One region of the Rhodococcus sp. PBTS 1 genome, then DNA from elsewhere that is predicted to be linked to it. Evidence: riboswitches for the same ligand, from Rfam matches in the RefSeq annotation. Region 1 holds a riboswitch; the other holds the start of a gene.

Region 1 (5,178 bases):
ACGACGATCCGGTGCTGCTGCTCGTCTCCGGCGCCCACAACGTCGATCTCGACGCGACCGGGCCACGGATCGGCGGCACCCTGACGCACGCGCCGGCGGACGTGATCCGGCACGCGACAGGGCAATCCGTCGGTTCGGTCTCCCCCGTCGGCCACCCGACCAACCTGCCGACGTTCGTCGACGAGGCACTCGGGACGTTCGACCGTCTCTGGGCGTCCGCCGGGCACCCCGACGTCACCTTTCGGACGTCCTACAGCGAATTGCTGCGTATCACAGCGGGTCTCGCCATCGACGTCGGTCCCTGACGCGAATCTCTAGGACGCGCGTGCGGTCCGCGTGTCGAGCAGCGACGCCACCTCGGTGGTGACGGTGCGGACGACGCGGTCACGAGCGCGGTCGAGAACGGGACGCACGGTGACGCCGTCCGCGACACCGGCGGCCACGATGTCCGCGATCAACCCGGCCAGACCGGCCGGCGTTCCCACGTACCGCAGGGTGTCCGGGCGTGGCGCGACGGCCGCGGCGAGCACTTCCCCGCGGGCCGTCCGAGCGTCGTGCGCGAGATGCACGTCGAGGTCGACGAGGATGCGCGCATCGGGGTGCTCGGTCCGCAGGCGGCGGTAGCGTGCCTGCGCGGTGGAGAGGTCGACGCCACCGAAGCGGACGACGCCGGGAACGTCACCGGTGACGTCGTGCGGGGACTCGACGACGTCGAGAGCGAGGGTGGGTTCGAGAAAGACGAGGGTCATGAGGGGTCCAGTCGACGGCGGGATCTTGCGAGACCGGGGCGATCACCGGGCCCGACACGCGCTGGACGTGGCACGGCACAGATCGACATGGCGTCGAGTCCAGAGCCGGTCACCCATCACGTTCGTCATGCTATCGATCACGCCGCGACGCCGCGGCGCAGTGAGAGGCAGGTCACAGTCAGCGCGTCGAGGAATGCCTCGACATCCGCCGCGGTGGTTCCCAGTCCGACCGACACGCGAACGGCGCCGTCGTCGGCACCGAGCCGCGCGAGCAGCGGATGCGCACAGAACTTCCCCGCGCGGACGGCCACCGCGTGGTCTCGGGCGAGGGCGTCCGCGACGACGACAGGATCGACCCCATCCACCGTGAAGGACACGATGCCGACGACGTCGTCCGAGTCGTCCCAGACGCGCAGCACCCGCACACCGCCCGTGCGCGTCAGTCCGCGCACGACGGCGTCGGTGGCGGCGCGATCGTGGGCCGCGACGGCCACCGGGTCCAGCCGGGCGATCTCCTCGCACGCGGCCGCGAGCGCGACCGCGCCGAGCAGGTTGGGCGTACCGCCCTCGTGCCGGGCGGGGGCGGGATGCCACCGGACGTCCACGTCGCCGTCCGTCAGAACCGACACTCCCGACGTCGCACCGCCCCCGGCGAGGTACGGATCCGCCGCGTCGAGCCAGTCGCGCCGGCCCACCAGAACACCGGCTCCGAAGGGCGCGTAGAGCTTGTGGCCGCTGAACGCGAGGTAGTCCACCCCCGCCGCGGTGATGTCGACGCGGCGATGCGGCACCAGCTGCGCGCCGTCGACGAGGATCCGCGCGCCGTGGCGGTGCGCCAGAGCCGCGAGTTCTGCGATCGGCAGCACCTCACCGGTCACGTTCGACGCACCCGTGACCGCCAGCAGGGCAGCAGGTTTCGCGGACAGCACCGCCTCGAGCCGAACGAGGGTGGCCGCGATCGTGCCTTCCGTCCGCACCACCCGACGACGACGCCAGGGCAGCAGATTCGCATGGTGCTCGACATCGAGGACCACCACGTCGCCGGGGACGCAGTGCGCCAACAGATTCAATGCGTCGGTGGTATTGCGCCCGAAGACCACGACGTCCTCGTCGTCCGCCCCGCAGAACGCGTGCACGGTCCGGCGGGCCGCCTCGTAGGCCTCGGTGCACACCGCCGACTTGTGTCCGGACCCGCGATGGACGCTCGCCGAGAACGGCACGACCTCCTGGACGCGGTCGACCACCGCGGCCAAGGCGGGCGCACTGGCTGCGTAGTCGAGATCGATTGTGCGACGGACGGTCCCGTCGGAACACCGCACGGTGTGATCGGATCCGAGAACGGCAGCGAGAGGGGTGGAGACAGTCATGGCGATACCCTTCGGTCCGGGACCGCAGACGACGCACGAGTACTCCCCGTGGCGGCGTGAGGCGATCCGCGCTTGCCGGTTCCGGTCGGAACTCGGCCAGGTCGTCACCCGGAGCACCCCACCGCGGAAGGAGGGTTGCCGACCAGCGAGCCGGGGCTTGACGCTGGTACTCGTGACCTGACAGCAGGATGGCAAAGGCTGCCGAGGCTGTCAACTCGGACGCCGCCCGCGAGCCACGCCGCACGGCGGAGGACAATCGTCACGATGCGGACGACCACTTCGGGACACCACACGGCAACTGCGAAGGGACGCTTCCGTTTTCCCCACCGCTGGCGACAGATCGACCCGGCGCGCCGAGGCATCGTCCTCGCCTGGCTGGCGTTCACCCTGACCTTCGGCGGCGCACGACTCGTCACGTGGCTCATCCAGATCGACACCAGCAACGTCGGGGACATCAGCGCCGGCGGCGTGCACCTGCACCACTACCTCTGGGGAATTCTGCTGCTCGCGGCCGTCGCCGTGTTCGGACTCGTCGACCGCTCTCCGAAAGCCCGATCGTGGATGGGCGCGGCACTCGGCATCGCCCTGGGACTGATCGTCGACGAGGCCGCCCTGCTCATCACCCTCGAGGACGTGTACTGGCACAGCGAGGGGTGGTCGTCGATAGCGCTCGCCATCACCATCATCGGGGTGGTGGGGACGGGCCTGGTGCTCACCCGCAGCGGCGCCGAGCGCGACGGGTCCGGCGGCGCCTGACTCCGCCGTCCGTCGGTTCCGGGACGCCCTCGCTCGCGAGCGCCACGCGACCGCCGCGCCGCTGTTCATCTGCCCGCAAACTGCGGGTGTCATAACCTTCTGCGACGAGAAGACCCGCTCATCGAAAGAGGCCGCCCGGCAGATGTCCACGCACCCCGCGATCCCCGAGGCGTTCCTGCGCTCGTCGGCCGCTGCGCCGCCGCGCACGCTGATCGACGTCCTCACCGACACGGCCGAGCGATTCCCCGACGCGCCGGCGGTGGACGACGGGGACAGCGTCGTCTCCTACGCGGAGCTGATGGTCAACATCGGCGAAGGTGCGCAGTGGCTGGCCCGGCACGGTGTCAGCGCCGGTGACCGCGTCGGGGTGCGGATGCCGTCGGGCAGCTACGGCCTCTACGCGGCCATCCTGTCGGTGATCGCGGCGGGTGCGGCGTACGTCCCGGTCGACGTGGACGACCCCGACGAGCGGGCGGACCTGGTCTTCTCCGAGGCCGGGGTCACCGCCATCGTGACCGAGAGCGGGATCACCGGCACCGGACGCATCGGGACCGGCCGCCCGGTGGGGCACCCGACCGTCGACGACGACGCGTGGGTGATTTTCACCTCGGGTTCCACCGGCACCCCGAAGGGTGTCGCGGTGAGCAACCGCAACGCGGCGGCGTTCGTCGACGCCGAGTCTCGGCTGTTCCTGCAGGATCGTCCGCTCGGCCCGGGTGACCGGGTGCTGGCCGGGTTGTCGGTGGCGTTCGACGCGTCCTGCGAGGAGATGTGGCTCGCGTGGGGTTCCGGGGCGTGCCTGGTGCCGGCGCCGCGCTCACTGGTGCGCTCCGGCATGGATCTCGGGCCCTGGCTCGTGGCGCGGGACATCACCGTGGTCTCCACCGTGCCCACTCTCGCCGCGCTCTGGCCGCGGGAGGCACTCGAGGACGTGCGGCTGTTGATCTTCGGCGGCGAGGCCTGCCCGCCGGATCTGGCCGAGCGGCTGGCGGTTCCGGGACGCGAGGTCTGGAACACCTACGGCCCGACGGAGGCCACCGTCGTGGCGTGCGCGGCGCTCATGGACGGCCGCGGACCGGTGCGCATCGGTTTGCCGCTCGACGGCTGGGATCTCGCGGTGGTCGGCCCAGACGAACAGCCGGTTCCCGTCGGCGAAGTGGGCGAGCTGGTGATCGGCGGCGTCGGCCTGGCCCGCTATCTCGATCCCGCCAAGGACGCCGAGAAGTACGCGCCCATGCCGAGCCTCGGATGGGATCGCGCCTACCGCAGTGGCGATCTGGTCCGGCTCGAGGTGGAGGGGCTCCTGTTCCAGGGCCGCGCGGACGATCAGGTCAAGGTCGGCGGGCGACGCATCGAGCTCGGCGAGGTGGATTCCGCGCTGCAGAATCTGCCCGGCGTCGGCGGCGCGGCCGCGGCCGTCCGCAAGACCGGTTCCGGCACACCGGTTCTCGTCGGCTACCTGGTGAGCACCGATGCCGACTTCGACCTGGTCCGAGCGAGAGAGCTACTCGCCGAACAGCTCCCGGCCGCCATGGTGCCGCGTCTCGCGCTCGTCGACGATCTGCCCACTCGGACGTCGGGCAAGGTCGACCGGAACGCCCTGCCGTGGCCGCTGCCCGGCCGCGCGCCCTCCCCCGACGGCTCCACACCCACCGTCGACCTCGACGAGACCGCCGCCTGGGTCGCCGCGGTGTGGACCGACGTGCTGGGGACCGAGATCACCTCGCTCGACGCCGATTTCTTCGCCGCGGGCGGCGGCTCGCTCACCGCCGCGCAGCTGGTGACCCGCCTGCGCGAGCGGTACCCGCTGATCACCGTCGCCGAGCTGTACGACCGGCCGCGCCTCGGCTCACTGGTCGACTTGCTCGAGGACATGGACCCCACCACCCGCCACGAGACGCGCACGGTCGAGCCGACACCCCGTCACGCGCAGCTGCTCCAGGTGGCGGCCACCCTGCCGCTGACCACCCTGACCGGACTGCAGTGGGTGACGTGGCTCGCCGTCGCCGCGAACGTGGCGTCGTGGATTCGCCCGATCCCCTGGTTGCCGACGGTCTCCTTGTGGTGGCCGCTGCTCGGCTTCCTGCTGGTGGTCACCCCCTTCGGCCGCATGGCCGTCTCGGTCGTCGGCGCACGCCTGCTGCTGCGCGGGGTCCGGCCGGGCAGCTATCCCCGCGGCGGCAGCGTGCATCTCCGGCTGTGGGCGGCGAACCGTCTGGCGGACGCGTCGGGCGCCACCAATCTGTCCGGGGCACCGTGGATGGTCGACTACGCCCGCGCCCTCGGCGCCCGCGTGGGCCACGACG
Region 2 (5,178 bases), 1.2 Mb from region 1:
CGAACGCCGCCGTCACGACCACGCCGAGCGTGGTGGAGAAACGACCCACGGCGTCGCGGACCGCGCGATCGGCCGCCGTGCCCAGAAGGGTGTCGCACCGGTGGTTGTACGCCGACGGCGGCGCGGTGCGCCCCGCGAGGGACACCGGGTCGCCCAGGGTGGGTCCGACACCGGCCCAGTACGCCCGGTCCTTGGTGTGCCGCGGCGAGGACCGGTAGGCCCGCTCGGCCTCGACGAACGCGCGGGGATGGCGGGCGCGGGACGGCGGCGGAGTGCGGCCCTCGAGCAGGGCGTTGTAGACCTCGGCCGTGCGCGCGGCGGCCACGGTGGCGCCGTACCCGTCGATGGCGACGTGATGACCACGGGCGTACCAGTAGTGATGGTCCGGGCCGAGAGTGATGATCGCCGTGTAGCCCAGCGATTCGGTGTACATGTCCACGGGCCGGGTGAACTCGGTCATCAGGTCCGCCGCCGCCTCGGCGGGGTCGGGCTCGTCGCGGACGTCGATGTGGTCGAGGTCCATGTCCATGACCGCGCGATCGAGGCGCTGACGCACCGTGGGCGCGGACGGACTCGTGCCGTCGTCGCCGGGTGCGTCGTCGTCGGTGACGAGTGTGGTGAGCATCGACCCCGTGTCGACGGTGGCGATGCGCATGGCCCGCTCGAGCAGTTCGATGTCGACGGCGCCGCGGATCTCCATGTAGTGCGCGACGGCGAAGGTGACGTCGGGGTTGAGTTCCTGCAGCAACCACATGTCGCGCTGGGCCGTCGTGAGGTCGAAGGTCTCCTCGAACTCCGCACCGGGCTCGTCGGGCCACTCGCTCGGCGCGCGGTCGACTCCCGGCCCACCCTCCGTCATCGACTTCCCCCCGGCACTCGCGATCGACACAGCACGGCGGGCGCGCTGCGAACCTCACGCTAACAAACCGGAAGACTGCTTCGAGGGCTATGAGACCGTCCCGGAGTTCGGTCTGTGAGGTGTCCCAGAACGAATGGCCCGGAAACAGACTCGTATGTCAGGAGGGCGACGGTGCGGACAGGGCCTCGTCCGCCAGGGTCATCGTGGCGATCAACAATGCGGAGACGGCGTCCGGCTCGGTGAGGAACCCGTCGTGGCCGTCGCGCGACTCGATGATGCGCAGCCCGTCACAGGACGGAATCAGGTCGGCGATCTCCTGCTGCTGACGGAGCGGGTAGAGCCGGTCGGAGTCGACGCCGGCCACCACGACCGGAAGGCGCACGGACCGCAGCGCGGCCTCCACTCCGCCGCGCCCGCGGCCGACGTCGTGACGGTTCATGGCCTCGCTCAGCACCGTGTAGCTGCCGGCGTCGAATCGGCGAACCAGCTTGGCGGCCTGATGCTCGAGGTAGCTCTGCACCGCGTAGCGGCCCCCGTGGTACGCGTCCTCGTTGCTCTGGGAGGCGTTGCCGAACCGCGTGTCGAGTTCGTGTTCCGTCCGGTAGGTCAGGTGGGCGATGCGCCGCGCGATCGCGAGCCCGTGCTCGGGCGCGGTACCCGCGGCGAGGTAGTCGCCACCGTGCCAGTCGCGGTCTCCGGTGATCGCGGCGATCTGGGTGGTCTGGGTGCCGATCTGGTCCGCCGAGGCGCGGGCGCCGACGGCGAGCACGAGTGCGGAGGCGACACGGTCCGGGTGCCCCACCACCCATTCGAGCGTCCGCATTCCGCCCATCGAGCCGCCGACCACGGCGGCGAAACGGTCGACGCCGACGGCGTCCGCGAAGAGCCTCTCCGCCTCGACCTGGTCGCGGATGGAGATCGCAGGGAAGCGGGAACCCCAGAACCCGCCGTCGGGATGGGGGGACGACGGACCGGTACTGCCCGAGCACCCGCCCAGAACGTTGGTGGCGACGACGCACCACCGGTCGGTGTCCAACGGCGCGCCCGGACCGACCATTCCGGTCCACCAGCCGGGGGACAGGTGGCCGTCTCCGGCCGGCCCGGTGACGTGGGAGTCGCCGGTCAGTGCGTGCTCGACCAGGACGACGTTGGACCGGTCGGCGTTCGTCTCGCCCCAACGCTGGACGGCGAGAACGACATCGGGGATCACGGCCCCGCTCTCGAGGACGACGTCGCCGACGGGCACGAGACCCACCTGCCCGTCCGGCGGCGGCAGGGTCGCCGCCGGACGAGCGGGTGATCGAACATCGAGTGTCAAGAGGCGGCCCGGAAACCCTTCTCCAGATCGGCGAGGATGTCGTCCAGTCCCTCGATGCCCACGGCCAGGCGAACCAGGCCGGGCGTGACGCCGGACGCCAGCTGCTCCTCCGGAGTCAGCTGCGAGTGCGTCGTCGACGCCGGATGGATCACGAGGGAACGCACGTCACCGATGTTAGCGACATGACTGTGCAGTTCCAGCGCGTCGACGAAGCGCTTGCCCGCGTCGATCCCGCCGGCCAGTTCGAACGCCACGATGGCGCCGGCGCCGCGCGGGGCCAGTTCGCGACCCCGCTGGTACCAGGGGGACGACTCCAGGCCGGCGTAGGCGACGGACGTCACCTCCGAGCGGCCCTCCAGGAACGTCGCGACGGCGGTCGCGTTCTGCACGTGCCGTTCCAGCCGGAGGCTCAGCGTCTCGATGCCCTGCCCGATGAGGAAGGCGTTGAAGGGCGAGACGGCCGCACCGAGGTCGCGGAGCAACTGCACGCGCGCCTTGAGGGCGTACGCCGGTGCGCCCAGGTCGGCGAAGACCACCCCGTGGTAGCTGGGATCCGGCGTCGTGAAGTTCGCGAACCGGCCCTGCGTCCAGTCGAAGGTGCCGCCGTCGACGATCACGCCGGCGATGGCGGTCCCGTGACCGCCGAGGTACTTCGTCGCCGAGTGGACGACGATGTCCGCGCCGTGCTTCAGCGGCTGGATGAGGTACGGGGTCGCGACGGTGTTGTCGACGATCAGCGGAATGCCGTGCCGGTGCGCGACCTCGGAGACGCCGGGGATGTCGAAGATGTCGTTCTTCGGGTTCGAGATGGTCTCCCCGTAGAACGCCTTGGTCTCCGGGCGGACCTCGCGTTCCCACGAGGCGGGATCGTCCGGATCCTCGACGAAGGAGACGGTGATGCCCAGCTTCGGCAGGGTGTAGTGGAAGAGGTTGTAGGTGCCGCCGTAGAGGCGGGGGCTCGACACCACGTGGTCACCGGACTCGGCGATGTTGAGGATCGCGAGGGATTCCGCGGCCTGACCCGAGGACACGAGCAGCGCCGCGACACCGCCCTCGAGGGACGCGATGCGCTGTTCGACGACGTCCTGCGTCGGGTTCATGATGCGGGTGTAGATGTTGCCGGGCTCGGCCAGTCCGAACAGCGACGCGGCGTGGTCGGTGCTGTCGAAGGTGTACGACGTGGTCTGGTAGATCGGCAGGGCCCGGGCGTGAGTGGTGACGTCGGGGACCTGGCCGACGTGGACCTGCTTGGTCTCGAAGCTCCAGTTCAGCGCCGGATCCTCGACGGGGGCGCCGGTGGCGTCGACGACGTCGGAACCGGTGGCATCGGGAGTTTGGTCGGTCATGTGTTCTCGTGCTCCTCGTGAAGGACGTACGGGGTGGCGACTCGCCTCGGCGGACACCGCGGCCGCGGTGCGAATCGGGCACCCGTGAGCAGACCGCGGAGGCGAACCGAATTCGTGGGAACGAAGGGTCGGGGCCTATCGCGGGCTACGACACATGGGAGTACCTCCGAGAGGCCACCGTGTTCGGTGGCCGGTCGCGGACCGGCGGTGCCGGCCCTTGTCGGTGGGCCCGAGAACACGGACCCGCGCTTGCCATCGACGTCCCGCGCGTGGTGCGCGGAGTCGAGTAACCCGGTCATCACCCGGGGCACCCCACCGCGGTTGGAGGGTTGCCGGCCAGCTAGCCGGGGCTGACAGCTGGCGCTCATGACCTTGCCGGAAATCCTAGCGTGTACACCTGCGCTGTGGACGCACGCACCCCGGGTCCGCCGGGTGTGCCATCTCACGGTCTTTCGACTGGCGAACGACCGGCGCCGGCGAGCAGACTGATCCCTTCGGGCGTCGTCCGTTGCGTCAGGACGCTCTGAATCGATCCAGTACCGATGATCACCCACCACCACCTCCGTCGCGAAGGACCGCTGCCATGACACCCCCCTCCGTCGCCGTGCTGTCGGCCGACGCGCCCCCGATCACCGACGTGGAGGCGTCTCGCTCCCGACGGCGTCGACGCACCGGTGCGATGCTGGCGTTGGCGCTCGGCGGGTTCGGCATCGGGACGACGGAGTTCGTGTCGATGGGCCTGCTTCCCGAGATGGCCGGCAGCATGGCGGTGTCGGAACCGACGGCGGGCCACGTGATCTCCGCCTACGCGCTCGGCGTCGTCGTCGGGGCGCCGGTCATCGCCGCGCTGGCCGCGCGGGTGCCGCGCAGGCTGCTGCTGCTCGCGCTGATGGTCGCCTTCACCGCGGGCAATCTGGGCACGGTGTTCGCACCGAGCTTCCACGAACTGATGGCGTCCCGGTTCGTCGCGGGACTGCCCCACGGCGCCTATTTCGGTGTCGCCGCCCTGGTGGCCGCGCACCTGGCGGAGCCGGGCAAGCGCGCGCGGTCCGTCGCTCTGGTGATGATGGGGCTGTCGGTGGCCAACGTCGTGGGAGTGCCCGCGGCGACGTGGATGGGCCAGGCCGTCGGGTGGCGCAGTGCGTTCGCCGTCGTCTCCGTCATCGGCGCGCTCACCGTGGCCGCGCTCGCCGTGTGGCTGCCGCGGCTCGACGCGCTCCCGACCACCGACACCCGCACCGAACTCGGCGCGTTTCGCCGCCCGCAGGTGCTCCTGACGCTGCTGGTGGGGATGGTCGGCTTCGGCGGCATGTTCGCCGTCTACACCTACATCGCGACGACGTTGACCGACGTGACCGGTCTCAGCAAGGCCGCGGTGCCCCTGGGGCTCGCGATCTACGGGCTCGGCATGGTGGTGGGCAACTACGTCGGCGGGTGGTTGGCCGACCGCATGCTCGTGCGCGGGCTGTTCGTCGCCATGACGGCGGTGGCGGTCGTGCTCGCCGGCTTCGTCGTCGCGGCGCACCACCCGGTGTCGGCGCTGATCACGGTGTTCCTCATCGCCGCGGCCGGATCGTCGATCGTGCCGGGCCTGCAGACGCGGCTGATGGACGTGGCGGCCGACGCGCAGACGCTGGCGGCGTCGATGAACCACG

What was found. Region 1 has a riboswitch for S-adenosylmethionine ahead of A3Q40_RS16080 (aminotransferase class V-fold PLP-dependent enzyme). Riboswitches for the same ligand answer to the same signal wherever they lie in the genome.
Region 2: another riboswitch for S-adenosylmethionine. It lies ahead of A3Q40_RS10565 (bifunctional o-acetylhomoserine/o-acetylserine sulfhydrylase); the one in region 1 lies ahead of A3Q40_RS16080 (aminotransferase class V-fold PLP-dependent enzyme).

The regions. Positions count from the first base shown of each region.
Region 1 is NZ_CP015219.1:3,517,457-3,522,634, forward strand. Features, by position in the region: gene A3Q40_RS16070 (YbaK/EbsC family protein) at 1-305, shown strand, start outside; gene A3Q40_RS16075 (hypothetical protein) at 315-749, opposite strand; gene A3Q40_RS16080 (aminotransferase class V-fold PLP-dependent enzyme) at 887-2,116, opposite strand; SAM riboswitch class IV at 2,180-2,294, opposite strand; gene A3Q40_RS16085 (hypothetical protein) at 2,381-2,872, shown strand; gene A3Q40_RS16090 (Pls/PosA family non-ribosomal peptide synthetase) at 3,015-5,178, shown strand, end outside.
Region 2 is NZ_CP015219.1:2,344,576-2,349,753, reverse strand. Features, by position in the region: gene A3Q40_RS10575 (non-ribosomal peptide synthetase) at 1-859, opposite strand, end outside; gene metX (homoserine O-acetyltransferase MetX) at 1,017-2,177, opposite strand; gene A3Q40_RS10565 (bifunctional o-acetylhomoserine/o-acetylserine sulfhydrylase) at 2,174-3,523, opposite strand; SAM riboswitch class IV at 3,764-3,895, opposite strand; gene A3Q40_RS10560 (MFS transporter) at 4,107-5,178, shown strand, end outside.